Regions from separate parts of the Pseudarthrobacter sp. WHRI 8279 genome, predicted to be linked through region 1. Evidence: predicted binding sites of a transcription regulator. Region 1 holds the regulator's gene; each other region holds the start of a gene.
The links. The regulator LexA, encoded in region 1, represses DNA repair genes until DNA is damaged. The targets are predictions, from matches to a motif close to TCGAACANNTGTTCGA.
Positions count from the first base shown of each region.

Region 2: ABRP28_RS19220 (DUF222 domain-containing protein) is a predicted target of LexA. The motif match lies at 2,724-2,739, and genes of this name have one in related genera.
Region 3: ABRP28_RS14895 (shikimate dehydrogenase) is a predicted target of LexA. The motif match lies at 4,609-4,624, and genes of this name have one in related genera.

Region 1 is NZ_CP168162.1:663,469-671,358, reverse strand. Features, by position in the region: gene priA (bifunctional 1-(5-phosphoribosyl)-5-((5-phosphoribosylamino)methylideneamino)imidazole-4-carboxamide isomerase/phosphoribosylanthranilate isomerase PriA) at 1-720, opposite strand, end outside; gene ABRP28_RS03010 (hypothetical protein) at 760-918, opposite strand; gene hisH (imidazole glycerol phosphate synthase subunit HisH) at 919-1,686, opposite strand; gene hisB (imidazoleglycerol-phosphate dehydratase HisB) at 1,683-2,309, opposite strand; gene ABRP28_RS02995 (histidinol-phosphate transaminase) at 2,370-3,488, opposite strand; gene ABRP28_RS02990 (LysM peptidoglycan-binding domain-containing protein) at 3,619-4,035, opposite strand; gene lexA (transcriptional repressor LexA) at 4,359-5,093, shown strand; gene ABRP28_RS02980 (ATP-dependent DNA helicase) at 5,192-7,249, opposite strand; gene hflX (GTPase HflX) at 7,242-7,890, opposite strand, start outside.
Region 2 is NZ_CP168162.1:4,173,342-4,181,231, reverse strand. Features, by position in the region: gene ABRP28_RS19225 (dehydrogenase) at 1-602, opposite strand, end outside; gene ABRP28_RS19220 (DUF222 domain-containing protein) at 818-2,659, opposite strand; tRNA gene ABRP28_RS19215 (tRNA-Ser) at 2,823-2,912, shown strand; gene ABRP28_RS19210 (hypothetical protein) at 3,082-3,453, shown strand; gene ABRP28_RS19205 (helix-turn-helix domain-containing protein) at 3,894-5,498, shown strand; gene ABRP28_RS19200 (glutaminase) at 5,495-6,427, shown strand; partial or broken gene ABRP28_RS19195 (amino acid permease) at 6,514-7,890, shown strand, end outside.
Region 3 is NZ_CP168162.1:3,226,851-3,234,740, reverse strand. Features, by position in the region: gene pcaC (4-carboxymuconolactone decarboxylase) at 1-156, shown strand, start outside; gene ABRP28_RS14915 (thiolase family protein) at 153-1,385, shown strand; gene ABRP28_RS14910 (3-oxoacid CoA-transferase subunit A) at 1,390-2,079, shown strand; gene ABRP28_RS14905 (3-oxoacid CoA-transferase subunit B) at 2,081-2,758, shown strand; gene ABRP28_RS14900 (IclR family transcriptional regulator C-terminal domain-containing protein) at 2,781-3,584, shown strand; gene ABRP28_RS14895 (shikimate dehydrogenase) at 3,614-4,486, opposite strand; gene ABRP28_RS14890 (tripartite tricarboxylate transporter substrate binding protein) at 4,714-5,685, shown strand; gene ABRP28_RS14885 (tripartite tricarboxylate transporter TctB family protein) at 5,757-6,311, shown strand; gene ABRP28_RS14880 (tripartite tricarboxylate transporter permease) at 6,308-7,840, shown strand; gene ABRP28_RS14875 (IclR family transcriptional regulator C-terminal domain-containing protein) at 7,879-7,890, shown strand, end outside.

The sequences.
Region 1 (7,890 bases):
TTCGGGCAGCGTGAAGGCGCCGGCATAGAGGGCCTTGCCCACGATCGCCCCTTCAACGCCCAGCGGCACCAGGGAACGCAGGACCTTGAGGTCGTCGAGGCTGGAGATGCCTCCGGAGGCAACAACGGGCTTGCCCGTTTTCTCCACCATCTGGCGAAGGAGTTCCACGTTGGGCCCCTGCAGGGTGCCATCCTTTGTCACGTCCGTGACCACGTACCGGCTGCAGCCTGCTTCCTCGAGGCGGCCCAGGACCTCCCAGAGGTCTCCGCCTTCCTTTGTCCAGCCGCGGCCGGCCAGGGTGGTTCCGCGGACGTCGAGTCCGACGGCGATCTTGTCACCAAACCGCTCGATGGCCCGGCGGGTCCATTCGGGGTTTTCCAGCGCAGCGGTTCCCAGGTTTACGCGGGCAACGCCGAGATCCAGGGCCGCTTCAAGGGTTTCGTCGTCGCGGAGCCCGCCGGACAGTTCCACCTTGATGTCCAGCCGGCCCACCACCTCGCGCAGCAGTTCCGCGTTTGAGCCGCGGCCGAAGGCTGCATCCAGGTCCACCAGGTGGACCCACTCAGCTCCCTGCTGCTGCCAGTTCAGTGCCGCTTCAAGCGGCGTTCCGTAACTGGTCTCACTGCCTGCCTCGCCCTGCACCAGCCGGACGGCCTGGCCGTTGACGACGTCGACGGCGGGCAGCAGTTCGAGAACGGGCAGGTCGGTTGCAGTGCTCATGTTGAATCCTCAGGATGGGGGCAGGATGGCCTGCCGCGGTCAGTTGCCCGGCAGCGTCAGCAGGTAGGCGGCGAGCAGCGACATGCCCGCAAGAACGTAAAACGATATCTGGGTCCACAGCGGCTTGTGCTGCTGCCTGAAGGACAGGGCGCCGCCGACGAGTACGCCGGCGAGCCCCATCAGGAGAACGGACCACATCTAGGCGGAGCCTTCTTCCGGCGAGGACCCATCACCGGGAGCCTGGCTGCCGGCGGAGGGCCTGCGCAGGGCATCCACCCAGTTGTGCAGCAGGCGCGCGCCCGCGTCACCGGATTTCTCGGGGTGGAACTGGGTGGCGCAGAGCGGGCCATTTTCGACTGCAGCGATAAACGGCGCGCCGTGTTCGGACCATGTGACCAGGGGCGCGGCCATCCGCGGCTGAATGACGTCGAAGTTCCATTCCTGGACCCCGTAGGAGTGCACGAAGTAGAAGCGTTCGTTTTCGACGCCGGCGAACAGCTTCGACCCCTCGGGCACCTTGACGGTGTTCCAGCCCATGTGCGGAACCACGTCCGCCGGCAGGAGTTCCACCTTGCCGGGCCATTCACCCATGCCTTCAGCCTCGGTGCCATGCTCCACTCCGGCTTCAAAAAGGACCTGGAGGCCTACGCAGATGCCCAGGACCGGCCGGCCGCCGGCCACCCGCCTGCCGATGAGGCGGATGCCGTCCACGGCTTTGAGCTCACGCATCACTGTTTCGAAGGCCCCGACTCCGGGAACCACCAGGCCGTCGGCGTTCAGGACGTCCTCGGGCTTGGAGCTCAGGATGACTTCCGCCCCGGCCCGTTCCAGTGCCCGCACGGCGGACCGGACATTTCCGGAGCCGTAATCCAGGACGGTGACGGTGGGCTTGCCCTCGGGCGAGGGCAGCTTGTGGGAAGCGGAGGGATCGACGATGGCACCGTCCCGAAGGACCTGGCCGCTCACAGCGCACCCTTGGTGGAGGGAATCCCCTCAACACGGGGATCAGGTTCCACGGCAGCACGGAGCGCCCGCGCGAACGCCTTGAACTGGGCCTCTACGATGTGGTGCGGATCGCGGCCCGCGATGACGTTCATGTGCAGGCAGATACCCGCGTGCAGCGTGATGGCCTCGAAGACGTGCCGGGTCAGGGATCCCGTGAAGTGGCCGCCGATGAGGTGGTATTCCTGGCCGGCGGGCTCGCCCCCGTGCACCAGGTAGGGACGTCCGGAAACGTCAACGACGGCGTGCGCAAGGGCCTCGTCCAGGGGAACGGTGGCCTCGCCAAACCGGCGGATGCCGGCCTTGTTTCCCAGCGCGGTGCGCAGCACCTCCCCGAAGGTGATGGCTACGTCCTCCACGGTGTGGTGGACATCGATGTGGATGTCACCTGTGGCTTTGACGGTCATGTCGATCAGCGAGTGCTTGCAGAGCGCCGTGAGCATGTGGTCGTAGAAAGGTACCGACGTGTCGATGTCCGAGGTGCCGGTGCCGTCCAGGTTGATTTCCACGAGCACGGACGACTCACTGGTGGCACGTTCCATGCGCGCAGTGCGGGCCGCAGCCACGTTCGATCCGGTGGTACTCATGCTTTGGGTCCTTTTGGGCAGATGGGGTGGTTCAGGGCGTCCAGCGCCGCTGCTTCCAGTCTAGGCGGGAAGCGTGGCCTGGCTTGCAAGGATGCTTTCCAGGGATGTGAGGAAGGCTGTGGTTTCGGTCTCAGTTCCGGCCGTGACCCGGAGGTGGCCGGGAATCCCCACGTCCCGGATCAGCACTCCGGCGTCCAGCAGCTCCTGCCAGACCTGGTGCGGGTTCTCCAGTCCGCCGAAAAAGACGTAATTGGAGTCCGACGCTGCGGGCTTGAGGCCCATCCGCGTCAGCTCCGACACGATGCGGTCCCGCTGCTTCTTGATGTCTTCCACATCCGCCATCAGTGCCTCGCGGTGCTGGAGGGCAGCCAGGGCAGTGGCCTGCGTGATGGCTGAGAGGTGGTACGGCAGCCGGACCAGGCGGAGGGCATCGGCAACTTCGGGTGCGGCAGCCATGTAGCCCAGTCGGGCTCCGGCCAGCGCGAATGCCTTGCTCATGGTCCTGGACACGATCAGCCGCTCCCGGCCGGGCAGCAACGTCAGTGCGCTGGGCGTCCCGTCGTGTGCGAACTCGTGGTATGCCTCATCGACAATGACGATGGTCTGGCTTGCTTCGCCTGCCTCGTACACGGCCTCCACGACATCCAGCCCCAGCCCGGTCCCCGTGGGGTTGTTGGGCGAACAGAGGAAGACGATGTTGGGCTGCAGTTCCTTGACCTGCCGCGCTGCCGATTCAGCGCTGAGGCCGTAGCCTTCGGCGCGCTCTCCGACGATGTATTCGGTGTCCGTTCCGCTGGCCAGCAGCGGATACATCGAGTACGTGGGGGGAAAGCCGAGCGCTGTGCGTCCGGGACCGCCGAATGCCTGGAGGATCTGCTGGAGTACCTCGTTTGAGCCGTTCGCAGCCCAGAGGTTGGTCTCATCGAGGCCGTGGCCCAGATATTCCGCCAGCGCTTTGCGCAGTTCCGTGAACTCCCGGTCCGGGTAGCGGTTCAGGCCCGCGGCGGCTTCGGTGACTGCCGCACTGATGGCCGCCCTTACGTCCGCCGGAACACCATGGGTGTTTTCGTTGACGTTCAGGAGGATGGGGACGTCCAGCTGGGGCGCACCGTAAGGGGTAAGCCCGCGGAGGTTGCTGCGGAGGGGAAGCCGGTTCAGGCGTTCTAGCTGGTCATTCACCTGAACAGTTTAGTGCCCGTGCCGGAGGGCGGAAAATGTGACGGGTTCCTGTTCGCCCTCGGCATGCGCCCCCGGCCCATTCCATGGAGCAGCCCCCGCTGGTCCGGACCCTGCTGCCGGCTATGGCAGCTCAGCCGGCGGGAACGAACAACTGCTGGCCGGGGAAGACTGCGCCTGCGGAGAGGTTGTTGAGCTGCACGATGTCGGCCACAACATCGCGTGCGTCGCGATCAGGCGCCACGGCGGCTGCGATCCCCCACAGCGACTGGCCGGGCTGGACCGTCACGGTGACCGCGGAGGTCGTCTGGAGCTCCGCGTCTGAGTCGGAGGCTTTTGCCGGGGAGTTGAAGAAGCCTGCCAGCGAGAGCAGCAGGGCGGCCAGAAGAACCAGGGGAATACCGATCAGCACGATGCGGCCGCGCCGGGTCAGCCGCAGGGGCGGAAGGGGGGCCGGCCGTTCCGGCTGCCGCTCTTCAGGCCGGGACAGAAGGTGCTGCACAGAGAGCAGCTGTGGACGTGAACCCCGCGAAACAGATGTAGCTGACATGAACTGAGCCCTCCTGGACCATACTGTGCTGCCCGGATGTTCTGCTCCGACGCCCCCTAGGGCTTTCCGGTGCCACTTTCGAATGGCCGGCGTTCGCAGTAGAACATATGTTCGAACTTTGCTTCTTCTGTTTTAGCACCTATCAACGAACATTGTCGAGACTCGCTAGAACAAATGTTTGAAAAAGCAGTGTGGCTGGCCTAGTTTTGAACGAAAGAACAACCACCCGGACAGTCGATCAGCAGGGTCTGACATTATGGGGCGGGATCGTCCAGGGCCTTGCCGTGGATAGGCCCGGCGGACACCGAAAGGCATTGGCGAATATGGCAGCAGCAGCCGCCGGGGGCAGGGCAACCGCGCAACCGAAGAGGACCGCCAAGGGCCTGACGCCACGGCAGAAAAAGATCCTGGAAACGATCCAGCGTTCCGTCAATGTGAACGGCTACCCCCCGTCCATGCGGGAAATCGGAGATACCGTGGGCCTGGCCAGCCTTTCCAGCGTCACCCACCAGCTGTCCCAGCTGGAAAAACTGGGCTATCTGCGCCGTGACCCGAAGCGTCCGCGCGCCATGGAGGTCCTGATGCCCCTGACTTTGGACGGCGGTGCGGCCAAACCCGCCAGCCAGCCATCAGCAGTGCCCCCCAGCGGTGGCGCCACTGTCACGGAGCTGCCCACTGCCCTTGACACTGCGATGGTTCCACTTGTTGGCCGCATCGCAGCCGGTGGTCCCATCCTGGCCGACCAGCAGGTGGAGGACGTTATGCCGCTCCCCCGGCAGCTGGTGGGCCAGGGCGAACTGTTTATGCTCCGGGTGGCCGGGGATTCCATGGTGGACGCGGCCATCTGTGATGGCGACTGGGTTGTGGTGCGCCGCCAGGCGGATGCAGCCAACGGCGAGATCGTCGCTGCCCTCCTCGACGATGAGGCCACCGTCAAGACATTCCGGCAGCGTGACGGCCACACCTGGCTGCTCCCCCAGAACACCCAGTACGAGCCAATCCTCGGAGACCACGCCACCATCATGGGCAAGGTCGTTTCAGTGCTCCGCTCCCTGTAGCCAGGTTCCCCCCGCCCCGGGGGCACAGCAGGCTCCGGCAGTGTTGGGCCCTGCCGGGCCAAACACTCAGCTCGGCCAAACACTGCCCCGCCCAGGCGTCAGGCGTTCTCGCCGGCCAGCCTCTCCAGGGCCGCGATTGCCGTCTTCCGGTCCGTTGTGGACCAGAACGGCGGCAGCGCTTCCCGGAGGAACCCTGCGTAGCGCTCGGTGGCAAGCCGTGAGTCAAGCACAGCCACCACTCCCTTGTCCCCTGTGGAGCGGATCAACCGGCCTGCGCCCTGGGCGAGCCGGATGGCGGCATGGGTGGCCGAAACCGACATGAAGCCGTTGCCGCCAGCCTGTGCCACGGCCCGGGAGCGCGCCGTCATGAGGGGATCGTCCGGCCGCGGAAAGGGAATCCGGTCTATCACCACAAGGCGGCAGGACCCGCCAGGGACATCCACGCCCTGCCACAGGGACATGGTTCCGAACAGGCAGGTATCGGGCTCGTCGGCGAACTGCTTCACCAGGGCGGTCATGGTGGAATCGCCCTGGCAGAGGACCGTCATGTCCAGCTTGGGGCGGAGGGCTTCGGCGGCTTCCTCTGCGGCGCGCCGGGAGGAAAACAGGCACAGTGCGCCGCCGCCGGAAGCGCGGATGAGCGCCTCGAGTTCGTCAAGTGCTTCCGGGGATGCGCCCCTTCCGGGCTTCGGCAGGTGCCCGGCAACGTAGAGGATGCCCTGCTTGGGGTAGTCAAAGGGCGACCCCACGTCCACGCCTTTCCAGCGGGGGGCACCCTCGCCCACGAGTCCCAGCCCGCCGGCGGCAGGCTCAAACGCTGAACCAATGGCCAGCGTGGCAGAAGTAAGTACAACGGTGTGCCCGGAGAACAGGCCTTCCCGCAGCCGCCCGGCCACGGACAGCGGCGCAATGTTGATCAAAGCCGGCGCCGTCTCATCCGGCTGGGAAAATTCCTGCGCGGGATCAAAGGCGCTGGCGCGGGAAAACCACACCACTTCGCGGTTCTCCCGGGCAGCGAGGAGCCGTTCGCAAAGTTCCAGGATGAGCATCAGGCGGGACCGCGCAAGCTGCCTCCCGCCGTCGGGCGTGGCATTGCCGTCCCCCTTCGAATCCGAGAGGGCGGCGCGGCAGGCATCACGCAGCTGGTCCACGCAGTCCAGCTGTTCTTCATTCAGCCCGTTGGGCAGCAGTCCGTTCGGCACTGCGGCGAGGGCAAGTTCCAGGTTGGCGGCCGCGGCGTTGAGCGCGTCAACGGTGATGGCGGTGTGCTTGCGGGCTCCGGCGGCAGCCGCATGGACCATGGCCACGGACAGCTGTCCGGAGACCGCCCCCGTGACCCGGTCCTGGAGTTCGTGCGCCTCGTCCACCACCACGACGTCGTACTCGGGCAGGACCGCCAGCCCCTCAAAGGCGCTGACGGCGAGCATCGCGTGGTTCGTGACCACGACGTCCGCCTCCGCAGCGTCCTGCCGGGCAAGTTCACTGAAGCACTCTGCTGCCATGGGGCACTTTTGGGCGCCGAGGCACTCCATGGAGGTCACGGACACCTGGCGCCAGGCGCGGTCCGTAACGCCCGGCAGCAGCTCGTCGCGGTCGCCAGTGGCGGTCTTCTCCGCCCACTCCCGCAGGCGTACCACTTCCTTGCCGAGCTGGGACGAAGGGCCGCCAACGGAGGCCGCGAAGTGCGGCACACTGGTGTCCTCGCCCAGGCTGAACAGCTGGCCTTCCGCAGGTTCCTCGCTGGGGAAGCCGCCTTCCAGCTTGTGCCGGCAGACATAGTTGGACCGCCCCTTGACCAGCGCCACCTTGACCGGCCTGTCCAGGGCGGGAGTGATGGCCTTGAGCAGCCGGGGCAGGTCCCGGCCAACGATCTGCGTCTGGAGCGCAAGCGTGGCCGTGGACACCAGGGCGGGCTTGTTGCTTTCCAGGGCGTGGGCGATGAGGGGTATCAGGTAGGCCAGCGACTTGCCGGTGCCCGTGCCTGCCTGGACCAGGAGGTGGTCCCCCGTTCCCAGCGCACGGGCCACCTGCCTGGCCATCTCATGCTGGCCCTCACGGCTCTGTCCGCCCATGCCTGCAACGGCCCGGTCGAGCAGTTCGATCACGAACTGCTCGCCGGCCGTCTCCATGGCTTCCGGGGCCACGAGGTCAGTCATTGCTGACGAAGGGTTCCAGTTCGGCCGCAAAGCCCTCCCGGACCATCACCACGGCCCGGGTGCCTTCCTCCACGTGGTCCACGCTGATGATCTCGGCGTCAGACTCGTGGAGTTTACTGAGCAGGTCTCCGCGATCGTACGGAATGAGCAGCTCCAGCTTGACGCCTGGCCTGGGAATGGCGTCACTGATCGCCTTGAGCAGCTCCGCGATGCCTTCGCCCGTTCGGGCGGACACCACTACGTGCCGCGGCTCGCGCTGCCTGAGCCGCTCCACCACGAAGGGATCGGCGGCGTCGGCTTTGTTGAGCACGATGATCTCCGGCACCTTGCGGGCGTCCACTTCGCTGAAGACCTTGCGGACTGCAGCTATCTGTCCTTCCGGGTCCGGGTGCGAGACGTCCACCACGTGGAGGATGAGGTCCGCGTCCGCAACTTCCTCCAGCGTGGAGCGGAACGCCTCCACCAGCTGCGTAGGCAGCGACCGGACGAAGCCCACAGTGTCCGCGAGCGTATAGCCCAGCCCGTCCGCAGTTTCGGCCTTGCGGACAGTGGGGTCCAAGGTGGCGAACAGGGCGTTCTCCACCAGGACTCCGGCGTCGGTCAGGCGGTTGAGCAGCGAGGACTTGCCCGCGTTGGTGTAG
Region 2 (7,890 bases), 830 kb from region 1:
GGGTGGGCGAAGTCTATTCCAAGGGTGTCCGCCAGTTGCTTCCGGCCCGGGTCCAGGTCCACAAGCTGCAGGCGTTCCAGCGGAAAGGTCCGGAGCAGGGTGGCCACCATGCCGCCCACGAGGCCTGCGCCCACAACCGCAACCCGGTCACCGAGCCTCGGGCCAGCCTCCCACAGCGCATTGACCGCGGTTTCCACGGTTCCGGTCAGCACTGCCCGGCGGGACGGGACGTCGTCGGGAATTTTCGTGAGTGAACTGATGGACGCGACGTAGCGGTCCTGGTGGGGGTTGAGGCAGAACACGCGCTGCCCCGGCCATCCCTCCGGACCGTCCTCGACTACGCCCACGGACAGGTAGCCGAACTTCACCGGCCCCGGGAATTCGCCTTCCTGGTGGGGTGCCCGCATCTCGTCGGCTACCCGGGGCGGGACGGCGCCGGCATGGACCACCATCTCGGTGCCTTTGCTGATGCCGGAATAGAGGGTGCGCACCAGGGCTTCGCCTGGGCCGGGGGCGGAAAGGTCCTCGGTACGGAGTTCGCCGTGTTCCTTGGCCGTCGTCCAGTAGGCGGTTGCGTGCGTGGGACTGGTTTGATTAGTCATCTTGCTGATGAATCTAGCCCGCCCGGCGTGGACCGCAAAAGTTGGCCGTTGCCTTGTTCGGGTTCCTGGGCTTTGGGGCTGTGCTTGGACCGCCTCCCCAACCGGTGTGTCTTGGGCCGTCTCCCCGACACTGGGCTATTGACCCGCCTGGCTGCCCCCACCGTGGCATCGCTGGATCACAAGCTGCCTTGTGCGGCGCTTTGTCAGCAAGGAATTCAGGTAAGTGCCGGATTGCGGTCCGTTATCGGGTCCCAGTCATTCATGGGGTCCCAGTTCAGAGGGTATTGGGGCAGGACGGGCGGCAGGGCGTAGAAGTCGTCCCAGAGGGGGTCGTCCACGGGTATGTCGTCCAGGTCTATGAGGCCGTCATCTTCAGGTTCCTCCGGTGGAGGTTCCGGGTATGGGAGGTCTCCGGCAGGGCAGGCACACGCGCCGGGCATGGGCGGGTAGGGCAGCATGCCGGGGACTTGCCCGTTGTGATGCTCCCCCGGTTCCAGCCGCGCCGGCATGGGCGGCATGGCAGATTCGGGCCATTGGGGTGGTTCCCAGTCCTGGTGTTCGCTTTTGTAGTTCCGGCCGGTGGGTGAGGTCCAGCCGGGTGGTTCGGTTTTGGTGGCTGGTGTTGGTGTCCAGCCGGTGGTGTGGCGGAGTTTGTGGTGTTTCGGGCAGGGCTGTCCGAGGTTGCTGATCCCGGTGGTCCCGCCGTGCTGCCAGGCCAGAAGGTGGTCTGCCTCGTTATCCAGGGAGTTGTTGCTGCAGCCGGGGAAGGGGCATTTGCCGTCCCGCAGCCGCAGCCAGTTCCGCATCGCCTTGGTAACCCGGTAGCTGGTCCGCCCGATCTCCAGCGGCGCACCATCCCTAGGGTCGACAAGGACCCGGTGGAACGAATCAGCACCGTTCGCAACCAGGTCCCTCGCCATCGACGGCGGGATCGGCCCGAAGCCGTCCAGCACGGCCGGCTCGTCGGTCAGGCCCATCAGGGCGACTACCGGGACCATGACGAGCACCTGCGCCCGGACCGCCGACGACAGCCCGGCGGGATCCATCCCGGCACCCGCCCCGTCGTTGGTACCCAACCCGTCGCCGTTGCCTGTACTCACCCATTCGCTGTTGCCTGTATGAAGGCGGGAGCTGTCTCCATTACCGCGGCTGGTGCCGCTGGTGAGGATGGCTTCGGCGAAGTCGTCTGCCCGGATCTGGGTGAGGGTGCGGGGCTCGTCGGGTCCTTGTGCGGCCCGGGCGAGGGCGTTGAGCCGGTTCCAGCCCGCCATCGCCTGGTGGGCGGGGAGGTAGGCCGAAAGCCAGGCCATGCCGTCCTGGTCCGGCCTGCACTCCACCCGCCGGTCCGCCACACCCTTGGCGTGGCGCTTCTCGATCGATTCCGGGTGGTGGCGTTCGCGCCAGGTCCTGGCCTTGGCCCTGAACCGGTACGCCGGCATCTCCCCGATCGTTGCCGCTCCGGGCGGTCTGGGTGTGTCCGGGTCCAGGAAGTGGGCCTCCAGGGCCGCGGCGCCGGCCGGGTCAAGGGTGGCAGCCTCCTCTGCCATCCCCCGGGCATGCGCCCAGGAAATCGAGCCGCCCTGCAACGCTACGAGTGTCCGGGGCAGGGACGTGGTCAGGGCGTGGGACTCGGCCAACAAGGCACCCGCGGCCCGGTCACCGATCACCAGCGCACACCCGGCCTCGGCCACCAGGCTCCGCTCCTGTGCCGCGGCCTCATGCGGCGAGGACGGCAGACCGTTCAACAGGCCCGTGGCGGCAGCGAGCACCTGAACCGCCTGCGCCTTCAACGCCGCCAGCTTCGCCTCGGACCGGGCCACCCCGGCAAGAACATCCAACGCCCCATCAGCAACCCGCTGCAACGGATCATCAGCGGCGCCATCACCAGCCCCGCCAGCGCCGGCATCAGGCTCTGCGGCGCCACGACCGGAAACAGCCGTGCCGGAAACAGCCGTGCCGGAAACAGCAGTACCGCCGCCCGCGAGCACCGCCGCAAAAGCAGCCACCGAAGCGTCAACCGCCGCCTCAGCCTCCACCACCGCCGAATTACCTTCCATGAATCCATCCTCATGGCAGGGTCTGACATTTAAGGGGCTCAGTGGACCCCTGCTAAAAAGAATTTTGAAAATCTTTTCAGGCCCTCACGGGTGGCCAGCGGGAGCCCCTTCCACCAATCCCGTTTTGGGGATGCGCGCCTTGCTCCGGTACCCTATTGAGGTTGGTGACGTGTCCGAGCGGCCGAAGGTGCAACACTCGAAATGTTGTTTGGTGTAAAAGCCAACGTGGGTTCAAATCCCACCGTCACCGCCACGTAGCGAGGCCCTGCTTTCCTGAGAACTGAGGAAGGCAGGGCCTTTTGCTTTGCGCTCAACGGGATGCACTGGCCACGGGCGCTGCCGTTCACGTGCCCACCAGCGCCGGTGGACTCCGCAGCGGGGGCAGGTATGTTTTACCGCATAGACGTCGCAGGGGGATGCCGATGAGTACCAACACGACCGCAAGGAACTACTGGCTGGCCTTGGCCGGCACGTATGGGCTGACACTGAGCGTTGCAGCAATGGCAGATTGGCCCTGGCCCCTCCTCATGGGCGGAGCCTTCATCCTCTTCGTCGTCCTCCACAGTTACCGGTACCGCCAAGTCGGCCGGAAGATCCAAGGCACGCTTGCCACGGCCAGCCCCGGTGTTGGTGTGGCAGGAAGCATTCTCGGAGCCGGGGCACTGCTTGTCCGGGGCACGCCGGTTGCCATTTGGGCCGGGCCACTCTTGGGGGTCATCGCTTTCCTGGGAATGTTCCTGTACCTCCAGCGGTTCGGTCGCTTCTACAGCCAAACGGGCACATCGGCCGACTGACCAGTTCACCCCATCCAACACCCGCGGCACCGACGCCGGACCCCTCATAAAAGTCACGGGCACTTCCCTGGCGTTGGGCGACTGGGGTGCTGCGGACCCGACGGTCATCACCGGGCCGCTGCCCGCCGTCGTCGAATGGCTGCGGGCCCGGCTTTCTGCTGTCTTAGTGCCCGCCGTCCGGGGGCACTTTGGGCACGGCGCACGACGACGGCCGCTATTTTCCCGGCGTGTCCGCGCCAAAGTGCCCGGGGACTGCAGGGCTGGACCCAACCCAGGTGTGTTGGCGTTCCACGGCTGCGGTGCGCATCCGGTGACTTGGGCGGCGGGCTGAAAAAGCCGCGTAAGTTTTGGGTCGGCTTCCATATTTCCGCCAATTCCTGCTGGATACCATGAGTTGACCGGACAGAGCCGTCCGGTGCGATCGATGCAAAAGGACACTCATGGCTGCGGTGACGGTGGACGATATCCTTGCGGATCTCCCCCTGGGTTTCGCCACCCTGGTCCTGCGGCCGGCATCGGCCAGCCCCGCCATTGAACGGTTCCTGATCGTGGACGCCGACGATGAAGCGCCCGACGCCGCAGCCGCCTTCGTCCTGCTGATCGGCCTCCGCGGCCGGTCCGCATTGCCGGCGCTGCGCCGGCTCCTGAAGAAGAGCCCGCCCCCGGTGGTGGCCGTGAAGGGAAGCCGCGGGGAGCTGTCCGAGGCCGAGGAACTCCTGCGCGATGCCGGTACGGGCCTGCTGCTGGTGGACCCCGGCGCGGACTGGGACCGGCTGCTCTCCATTGCAAAGGACAGGATCCAGCCGCCGAGCTACCAGCGTGAAGTGCTCACGCTGCTGGAAGAGGACCTTTTCGCCATCGCCCAAACGACGGCGCGGCTCACCTCCAGCCACGTCGTCATCGAGGACGCGGCCAACAAGGTGCTGGCCTATTCCACCGTCTCCAACGACATTGACGAACTCCGCAAGGCCTCCATCCTGGCGCGCCGCGGCCCCCGCAAATACGAGCTGCTGCTCAAGGACCTTGGCGCTTACCGCGAACTTCATGGCACCCGCCTGCCCGTCCGGGTTCCGGCCCGGCCGCAGGACGGGCTGCGCGAACGCGTGGCCATCACGCTTTTTGCCGGCGACCGCATCATGGGCTACATCTGGCTCCAGGAGACGGGTGCGGGGTTCGGGCCGGACGTCGACCATGTGTTGAAGGGTTCTGCGGCACGTACGTCCGCCGAGCTGATCCGGTACCGCAACCAGCAGTCCGTGCACATGCGGGAAGACCGCGTGGCGCGGATCCTTTCCGGCCCCGAGGAGGCCGCAGCCAGCGCACACAGTGAAAAGCTCCCGGCGGAGCGCCCGGCTGCCCTGATCCTGGTTGGCATGTCGGAGTCCGAAGCGCAGGCCGATGACGCCGCACTGAAGCACGGCGAACTCGCCAACCTGGCGTCCATCCACGCCGCCGCCTACAAAGCGTCCGCCGTGGTGGGCCAGTTCAAGGGCGACACCGCCGTCATAATTCCCGGCCTGCAGTCTGCCGCGGCCGAACCCGGACTGCGAAGCCTCGCGGAATCAATCATCAAGGACGCACGGAAGCACCTGGGCATCAGCCCCTTTGCTGCCGTGGGTCCGGTGGTTCCGGACCTGCTGTCCATCCACTCGGTCACCGGCATCACCGAGGCCCTCCTGGGTTGCGTGGGCCAGTCCGGGGATACGACCGTAGGCACGGTGGACGACTTCGAGGGCGAGATCCTGTTCCGGGAGGCAGTCCGGAATTTCTCGACCTCCACGTTCCGCCACCGCAGCCTTTCGCGGCTGCTGAGGGAAGACGGGGAGTTGGCCGAAACCCTGCGCGCGTACTTTGACGCCTCGCTTGACGTGGCCGTTTGCGCCCGCCGGATGCAACTGCACAAAAACACCGTTTACTACCGGATCAGCAAGGCTTCGCGCGTCACCGGGCTGGACTTCAGCAACCCCCGCGACGCACTGGTGGCCCTGCTCCATGTCCAGGCGTGGACCGGAACCCCTTCCAACAAACTTTCAGGCAGGAAATGACAACAACACTCCAGGCACCGCCGCTGGGAGCGCTCCTCGAAGACATCGTCCTCCACCACCGGCCGGAGCGGGAAGCAGGCAGCGTCCCGGGGAACATCCCCCTCCTGGCAGCGGTCCCCTTCAACAGGTTCGGCATCGCCGTCGCCACCACATCCGGAGAAGTCTTCGCCGCCGGCGATGCCGCCGTGCCCTTCTCCATCCAAAGCATCTCCAAGGTTTTCACCCTTGCCATGGCACTTGGCGGTGACAGCTCAGGATCGCTGTGGCACCGGGTCCTGCGGGAACCCTCCGGCACGCCCTTCAACTCCCTGGTCCAGCTGGAAGTGGAGCATGGCATCCCCCGGAACCCCTTCATCAATGCCGGCGCCCTGGTGGTGACGGACCACCTGATGGACAACACACCCGACGCCGCCACCCGGCTCCTGCAGTTCCTCACCGCACAGGCAGCCAGCAGCGGACCCTACATCGACGAGGAAGCGGCGGCCGGCGAACTGGCCAACAGCAGCCGGAACCTGGCGCTGGCCCACTTCCTGAAAAACTTCGGCAACCTCCACCAGCCGGCCGAAGCAGTGGTGGAGAACTACGTCCGCCAGTGTTCCATCATGATGACCTGCTCCGACCTGGCCAAGGCCGGCCTGTTCCTGGCACGGGCCGGACGGGGAACGCTGGGTCCCGTGCTCTCCCCCAGCAATGCGAAACGCGTCGGTTCCATCATGCTGACGTGCGGCATGTACGACGCCGCAGGCGAGTTCGCCTACCGTGTGGGCCTCCCCGGGAAGAGCGGGGTGGGCGGGGGAATCCTTGTCATCGTTCCAGGCGAGTGCGCCATCTGCGTCTGGAGTCCGCGGCTGGACGCCAAAGGCAACTCACTGGCCGGTACCGCCGCCCTCGCAGATCTTTCGGACCGCACCGGCTGGTCCGTTTTCTGACCCACGAGTTTCCAGCCCACACGCGCAACTGAAACTCCCACCCTTCCCCAACCAGCAGGATCTTCTCCGTATCGAAAGGATCACCCATGCCCATCAACCCCAATGACGAGGTTGTACAGGACCCCAATGTTGCACCGGACCACGTGATTGATGGTGGTCATGCCCATGCTTCTGAGTCGGCGCTGCATGCCGAGGACCAGGGCTACCACAAGAATTTGAAGCCCCGGCAGATCCAGATGATCGCGATCGGCGGCGCGATCGGCACCGGCCTGTTCCTGGGCGCCGGCGGCCGGCTGAACGCAGCAGGCCCGTCCCTGGTCATCGCCTACGCCGTGTGCGGGTTCTTCGCCTTCCTGATCCTCCGCGCCCTGGGCGAACTGGTCCTGCACCGCCCCTCCTCGGGCTCGTTCGTCTCCTACGCCCGGGAATTCTTCGGCGAGAAGGCCGCGTTCGTTTCCGGCTGGTTCTACTGGATCAACTGGGCCACCACCACCATCGTGGACATCACCGCCGCCGCCCTCTACATGAACTTCTTCGGCAACTACATCCCCTGGATGGCAGCGGTCCCGCAATGGGCCTGGGCCCTGACCGCACTCGTCGTGGTCCTGGCCCTGAACCTCGTCTCGGTCAAGGTCTTCGGCGAAATGTAATTCTGGTTCGCCCTGATCAAGGTCGCAGCCCTGGTCATCTTCCTCGTCGTGGGCACCTACTTCGTCATCTTCGGCACCCCCGTCGACGGCCAGCAGGTCGGCCTGAGCCTGCTCGCGGACAACGGCGGGATCTTCCCCAACGGCCTGCTGCCCATGATCATCCTGATGCAGGGCGTCCTGTTCGCCTACGCCTCCATCGAACTCGTCGGCACCGCGGCCGGCGAAACCGAAAACCCCGAGAAGATCATGCCCAAGGCCATCAACTCCGTGGTCTTCCGCATCGCGGTGTTCTACGTCGGCTCCGTCATCCTCCTGGCACTCCTGCTGCCCTACACCTCCTACGAAAAGGGCGTCAGCCCCTTCGTGACCTTCTTCGGCTCCATCGGCATCCAGGGCGTGGACGTCATCATGAACCTCGTCGTCCTCACCGCAGCCCTGTCCTCCCTCAACGCCGGCCTCTACTCCACCGGCCGGATCCTGCGCTCCATGTCCGTCAACGGCTCCGCCCCCCGCTTCGCCTCCCGCATGAACAAAGCCGGCGTCCCGTACGGCGGGATCGCGATCACCGCCGGCGTCTCCCTCCTCGGCGTCCCCCTGAACTACCTTGTCCCCGCCCAGGCCTTCGAAATCGTCCTCAACGTCGCCTCCGTCGGCATCATCATGACCTGGGCCACGATCGTCCTGTGCCAGATCCAACTCCACCGCTGGGCCAACAAAGGCTGGCTCGAACGCCCCTCCTTCCGCATGATCGGCGCCCCCTACACCGGCTACCTCTCCCTCCTCTTCCTCGCCGGCGTCCTCATCATGGTCTTC
Region 3 (7,890 bases), 1.8 Mb from region 1:
GCCATGCACATCCGGGCCGCCCTCACCAACGGCCTCAGCAGGGACGAGATCAAGGAGATCCTGCTGCAAACCGCAATCTACTGCGGAGTGCCCTCCGCCAACACCGCCTTCAAGACCGCCCAGCAGGTTTTTCGAGAAATGGATGCAACCCCATGAACCAGGCTTTTGTGTACGACGCCGTGCGCACCCCGTTCGGTAAATTCGGTTCCGGCCTCGCCGGGGTCCGTCCGGATGACCTTGCCGCGCACGTGATCAGGGAGTCCGTGAAGCGGGCGCCGGGGCTGGATCCGGAGCGGATCGATGAGGTTGTTTTCGGCAACGCCAACGGTGCGGGCGAGGAGAACCGGAACATCGCCCGGATGGGGACGCTGCTGGCCGGGCTTCCGGTCTCGATTCCGGGGACCACGGTCAACCGGCTCTGCGGCTCGTCCCTTGATGCCGCGATTATCGCCTCGCGGCAGATCAACGCCGGTGACGCCGAGCTGATGCTGGTGGGCGGGGCGGAGTCGATGTCCCGCGCGCCCTGGGTGCTGCCGAAAACGGAGAAGCCCTACCCGGCCGGGGACATGACCCTGGCTTCCACCACCCTGGGCTGGCGCCTGGTGAACAAGGCCATGCCGAAGGAATGGACGATCTCCCTGGGCGAGGCCACCGAACGGCTCCGCGAGAAATACGGAGTCACCCGCGAGCAGCAGGACGAGTTCGCCGCTGCCTCCCACAACCTGTCCGCCGCGGCGTGGGACGAGGGGTTCTACGACAACCTGGTGGCACCGGTGCCCGGCACCGACCTGGTCCGGGACGAGGGCATCCGTCCCGGCTCCACCGCCGAGAAGCTCGCCGCCTTGAAGACCGTGTTCCGTAACGAGCCCGAGGGCGCCGAAGCAGGCGGCACCGTCACGGCGGGCAACGCATCCCCGCTGTCTGACGGCGCCTCCGCGGCCTGGATCGGATCCGAGGCTGCCGCCGGGCTGCTGGGCCTGGACCCACTGGCCCGCATCGCCGGGCGCGGGGCGCACGCGAACGATCCCCAGTTTTTCGGGTACGCCCCGGTGGAGGCGGCAAACAAAGCCCTCGCGAAGGCGGGCATCGGCTGGGACCAGGTAGGCGCCGTCGAACTTAACGAAGCGTTCGCCGCGCAGTCCCTGGCGTGCATCAACGCCTGGGGCATCGACCCCTCCATTGTGAACCGTCACGGCGGGGCCATCGCCATGGGCCACCCGCTCGGTGCCTCCGGCACCCGCATCCTCGGCACCCTCGCCCGGTCCCTCCAGGCCTCCGGTGAACGCTGGGGCGTTGCCGCGATCTGCATCGGCGTCGGGCAGGGCCTGGCCGTGGTGCTTGAAAACGTCACCGCCTCCGCAGGCACCAACACAGGAAAGGCCTAAGGCAATGCTGAACTTTGTAGAGTCGGTCCAGGAGGCCGTCTCCGGAATCAAGGACGGTTCCACCGTGATGATCGGCGGGTTCGGCAACGCCGGGCAGCCGTTCGAGCTGATCGATGCGCTGCTGGACTGCGGCGCCACGGACCTGACGGTGGTGAACAACAACGCGGGCCAGGGAGACCAGGGCCTGGCGCTGCTGATCAAGGAAGGCCGGGTGAGGAAGATGATCTGTTCCTTCCCGCGCCAGTCCGATTCCTGGCACTTTGACGCCAGGTACAAGGCAGGGCAGATCGAGCTGGAACTGGTGCCGCAGGGCAACCTGGCCGAGCGCATCCGGGCCGCCGGCGCGGGGATCGGCGGATTCTTCACGCCCACCGGGTACGGGACCATGCTGGCCGAAGGCAAGGAAACCCGGATCATCGACGGCCGCGGCCAGGTGTTTGAAACCCCCATCCATGCCGACGTCGCCCTCATCAAGGCACTCAAGGCCGACGGCAAGGGCAACCTGGTGTACCGCAAGACTGCCCGGAACTTCGGTCCGATCATGGCCGCGGCCGCAAAGCACACCATCGTCCAGGTCTCCGAGATCGTTCCCACCGGGGCGCTGGACCCGGAAAACGTGGTCACTCCCGGGATCTACGTCAATACTGTGGTCCGCGTCCCCGCGGATGCTGGCTCGAGCGAGAAGGTGGCCTGACATGGGCGTTATGGAATCGAGCATCAGAACCTCCGAGGCCCCGCTGAGCCGGGACGACCTCGCCCGCCTGGTGGCCAGGGACATCGCCCCAGGATCGTTCGTGAACCTTGGCATCGGCCAGCCCACCCTCGTGTCCAACTACCTCACCGCGGAACAGGGCATCACGCTTCACACGGAGAACGGGATGCTGGGCATGGGCCCGGAAGCCAAGGGTGATGAGATCGACGAGGACCTCATCAACGCCGGCAAGATCCCCGTCACCGAACTCCCCGGCGCCTCGTACTTCCACCACGCCGACTCCTTCGCGATGATGCGCGGCGGGCACCTGGACATCTGCGTGCTCGGCGCATTCCAGGTATCAGTCACCGGTGACCTCGCCAACTGGCACACCGGGGCACCCGGGGCGATTCCCGCCGTCGGAGGCGCCATGGACCTGGCCACCGGCGCCAAGGACGTCTTCGTCATGATGACCCTCCTCACCCGCGAGGGTGCCTCCAAGATCGTGGAGTCCTGCACCTACCCGCTCACCGGCGTCGGCTGCGTTACCCGCGTCTACACCGACAAAGCCGTCTTCCTCACCGGACCCGGCGGCATCACCGTCCGCGAAACCTTCGGCTGCACCCTTGAAGAGCTCCAGGAACTGGTTCCCGTCCCGCTGAAGGCGGCTGCCGCGGCCTGAACCGGCCCTAGGATTGGTAACCATGACCGACGCAGCATCAGCGGGGGCCCCGCAGGCCAGCGACCAGTATGTCCAGTCCCTGGCCCGCGGGCTCGCCGTGATCCGTTCCTTCGATACGGACCACCCGGTGATGACCCTGACGGAGGTGGCAGCCCGCACCGGGCTGACGCGCGCCACTGCCCGGCGGTTCCTGCATACCCTAGTGGAACTGGGCTACGTGCGGACCGACGGTAAAACATTCGCGCTCACGGCCAAGGTGCTCCAGCTGGGCTACGCGTACCTGTCCGGGCTGTCGCTGCCGCAGATGGCGCAGCCGCACCTTGAGGAACTGTCCCTGAAGCTGGGGGAATCCACTTCTGCCGCAGTGCTCGACGGGACTGACATCGCCTACATCGCCCGGGTGACCACCCGCCGGATCATGAATGTGGGCATCACCGTGGGCACCCGCTTCCCGGCGTACGCCACGTCGATGGGCCGCGTCCTGCTCGCGGGACTGCCGCCGGCGGACCTGAAGTCCTATCTGGCCGCCGCCGAGATCAAACCGCTGACCCCGCGCGCCCTGGGCACCGTCAAGGACCTTCTGTCAGTCCTGGAGACAGTCCGGGCGCAGGGCTGGTGCCTGCTGGACCAGGAGCTGGAGCTTGGCCTGATGTCCGTGGCCGCCCCTGTGTACGACCGCTCCAAGGTGGTTGCCGCTGTCAACGTGTCCCTGCAGGCCCAGTCCGTCGCTGCCAAGCCGGACCCGGACGCCTTCCTGGCTTCGGTGGCACAGGAGATCATTGCGACGGCGAAACTCATCTCCGCCGACCTCAGCGCACGGGGTTAGCCGGTCCAGGGGGCGCATACTGTTGATGCTTAGGCCCCCCGCCGGAGCATGGACAGGAAATGCTCCCTCATGCGTGAGCGGTCCGGTTCCACGCCCGTGATGAGGCGGAAGGCGTCCACTGCCTGGCCCACGGCCATGTGGCCGCCGTCCAGCACGCGGCACCCTTTGGCAGCGGCTGCCTTGAGCAGCCCAGTTTCGATCGGGCGGTAGACAATATCGGCCACCCAGTGCCGGGATTGGAGCAGGTCCCCGTCCAGGGGCATGCCCGGATGGGCGTGCATCCCCACAGGGGTGGCATGCACCAGCCCGTCGGCGTCGGACATCACATCGGCCACCTCACTCATCGGCCGCCATTCGATGTTCCTGTCCGGGAAGTGCCGCGCCAGGGCCTCGGCCCGCTCCCGGGAACGGGCGGGATCAAGGTCCAGGACGCACAGGTGCTCAGCTCCTGCTGCCAGGAGCGCGTAGGCCGTAGCGGCGCCGGCGCCGCCAGCGCCCAGCTGCACAACACGTCCAAGGGACGCGCCTGGAAGGCCTTCCTCAAGGGCGGAGCCAAATCCGGAGTAATCGGTGTTGTGGCCGATGAACTTGCCATCACGGATAAGGACGGTGTTGACGGCCCCCAGCCGCGCCGCATCATCCGAGAGATCGTCAAGGTACCCAAGGACAACCTGTTTGGCGGGAACGGTGATGTTGAAGGCATTGAAGCCGAGGTCGCGTCCGGCCGAGAGCAGGGCCCCCACGTCTCCGGCCGGACGTGCCAGGACAGTCAGGTCCACGGTCCGGTAGATGTACCGCAGTCCGTGATGGTCGGCTTCCCGCTCGTGGAGGGCAGGGGTCAGGGAGTGCGTGGTTCCTTCGCCGATCAACCCCACCAGGTATGACTCCGCCGGAGTACTCATTCTGTCCACCTTCCGGCCCCGCCAGTGCGAAGCGTCCATGGGTCGGATTGCTTGGTCACAATTTCGGCCGCGGCCTTGTTCCGGGCCTCGATGTGAACTAGATTACAACTACTGTACGTTTTATGCACACATGTTCGTGATGCGTACAAAATCCCAGATGAGGTGCACTGTCGGAGATGATAGCCGGCAGCCTTGTCGGATTACGGGTATCAAAGGAGAAAACCGTAGTGAAAACCCTTCTAAAATCACTCGCAGTGGGCACGGCGGGGTTGCTTGCGCTGACTGGTTGCGCCTCGGGCAGCAACAGCAGTTCCGAAGCCGACTTCCCCGCGCAGGACATCCGGCTGACCGTTCCTTGGGCCGCAGGCGGCTCGGGGGACCTGACGGCCCGTACCATTGCACCGCTGCTGGAAAAAGAGCTGGGCGTCGAGGTCATCGTCGAAAACAAGCCGGGGGCCAACGGGTCGGTGGCCTACAACTGGCTGAAGGACCAAAAGCCGGACGGCTACAACCTTTCGATGATGGGCGTAGAGGTAGCCACCCTGCAGTTCCAGGATTACGACATTGACCCGTCCAACTACGCGCCGATTGGCCAGGGCCTGGCCGGACCCGGTGCCATCGCTGTCCCGGTGGACAGCCCCTATCAGTCGCTCAAGGACCTCGTCGCGGACGCCAAGGCCAATCCCGGAAAGGTCACCTACTCCAGCCCGGGTGTTGGCTCGGTCTGGGATTCCCCCGCCCAGGGCTTCCAGGAACTTGCCGGAATCGAGCTCACATCTGTACCGTTTGACGGCTCCGCCCCGGCCGTTGCCGCTGCGGCGGCCGGTGACGTCGACTTCTCGATCGATGCGATCGGCACGCAGAAGAACCAGGTGGACGCAGGCAAGCTCCGCTACCTGGCCATGCTGACGGAGGAACGGGATCCAAAGAACCCGGACGTCCCCACCGCCAAGGAAGAAGGGATTGACCTGCAGAATGCTTCATGGGTGGGGATCATGGCTCCGGCCGGTACACCCGAGGAAGTTGTCAGCAAGCTCTCCGACGCCATGGGCAAGGCTGTTGAGGACCCGGAGTACAAGAAGGTCATCGAAGGTTCCAACCTTGTACCCACTTTCAAGGACGCGGAGGAGATGAAGGCGTTCCTTGACGAGGAAGCCGACCGCTACGGACCGTGGATCAAGCTCGCGCAGGGCAAGTAGCGCCAGGCACACACTTCGAGGCAGACGGGCCGGCCAGCCTTCCGCTGGCCGGCCCCTACTGAGGAACCGCAATGAACGATCACACAGCAACAGGGCCGCCGGCAGGCCTCAACCCAACAGACCCTGAGCAGGACCACGCCGAAGCCCATATCCACCCGGCGTCCGAGGTGCTGGTTACGGACCGCGCGCACCGGCTCAGGGAACTGGTTCCAGCTGCGGTCACCATAGGCCTCGGCATCCTGGTCCTGGTGCTCGCCCAGGGCATCCGTTCAGGGGTCCGGGTGGAACTCGGGCCTCCCTTCTGGCCCACCATGCTCGCATGGAGTCTTATCGTTTTCGGCGTCCTGCAGGTGGTGATCAACGTGCTGCGCGGGGTCAGCCGGGCCAACCTCCCTGATCCGCTCAGCGGGTGGGGCATCGGCAGGATGCTGCTGACGGCGGTAATCCTGGTGGGCTACCTCCTGCTGTGGAACGTCCTCCAGTTCTGGTTGATTACGTTCGCAACGTGCGTCGCGCTGACGGCTCTGTACGGCGGCCGGGGCTGGAGGCCACTGATCGTGTTCCCGGCCATCGTTACGGCCCTCCTCCATTTCCTTTTCGTCGTCGCATTGCGGGTGAACCTATGATCCAGATCGCTGCCTCACCCGTTACGGACGGCATCGTGACCGTCCTCCAGGTCGATACCCTCCTGTACATCGGCCTGGGCATCCTGGTGGGCATGCTCGTGGGTGCATTCCCGGGTGTGACCGCCACCATGGCCGTGGCCCTGGCCAGCGGGTTCACACTGACGCTGGAACCTATCCAGGGCCTCGCCGTCCTGCTGACCATCTATGTGGCGGCCCAGTTCGGGGACCGGGTGCCGGCCATCCTCATCAACACCCCGGGCACTCCTGCCTCCATCTCCACAACCTTTGACGGCTACCCGCTTGCCCTGAAAGGACAAGCGGGGCTGGCCCTGACAACGTCCGCCTTCGGCTCGGCCTTCGGCATGCTTTTTGGCATCCTCATCCTGGCGGTTGCCGCGGTACCCCTTTCGGAGTTCGCCCGGCAGTTCGGGCCGCCGGAAATGTTCGCGCTGGTGGTTTTCGGCCTGACGATGATGGTGGGTGTTTCCTCGGGACGAATCCTCAAGGGCCTTGCCGCCGGAGCCTTCGGTCTGCTGCTGGCCACCGTGGGCCGTGATCCCATCACCGGTGACGCGCGCTTCACCCTGAATGTCCTGGAACTGAACGGCGGCATACCGTTCATTCCGGTCATCATCGGGTTCTTCGGCGTAGCGGAAGTCCTCAACCAGATCCTCACCAGGCGCAGGCACCTGCACCACGTCAAGCCCGTCACCCAGCTGGGCCAGTGGATGCCCGGACGGAAACTGATGCAGCGGCTGTTCAAACCGATGGGAATCGGCGCGGTGACCGGATCCGTCGTCGGCCTTGTCCCGGCAGTGGGCGGCGACATCGCAGGCATCATCGCGTGGGACAACGCCAGGAAAGTCTCCAAGCACCCGGAGGAGTTCGGCAAGGGCTCCCTGGAGGGTCTGACTGCCGGCGATACCTCCAGCACGGCAACCCTTGGCGGCAGCGTGACCACCACCATGGCGCTCGGCGTCCCCGGCGATTCCGTCATGGCCGTCATGATCGGGTCCATGATGATCTGGGGCATCCAGCCGGGGCCCAGCCTTTTCAGCAGCCGGCCGGACCTCGTCTCCTCGCTGGTGACCATCATGCTGATCGCCACCATCCTGACCCTCGGGCTGAGCCTGCTGCGCATGCGCGGCATGGTCAAACTGCTGGAACTGCCCAGCCACTACCTGTGGGTCATCATCCTGATCTTCTGCATGGTGGGGACGTACTCCATCAACAACAGCGTCTTCGATGTGTTCATGATGATGATTTTCGGCGCCGTGGGGCTGTTCATGCTGCGCTTCGGTTTCCCTGCAGGACCCGCCGTTCTGGGCCTGATCCTGGGGCCTCTGGCGGAGGCAAACCTGCGCCGCGCCCTCATCACTGACGGGTGGGCATCCGTCTTCACCAGTCCCATTGCGCTGGTGCTCCTTGCCATCTCTGCCGCGGCGCTGGTTGTCCCTCCCCTCCGCGCCCAGCTGAAGCGGCGCAAGGCAGAGGGTGCCAGAGCGGACCAGGCGAAGGTTTCCAGCTAGATACGCTCAAGGATGCCGGGTCCACCCAGGTGGACCCGGTGTCCCGTATT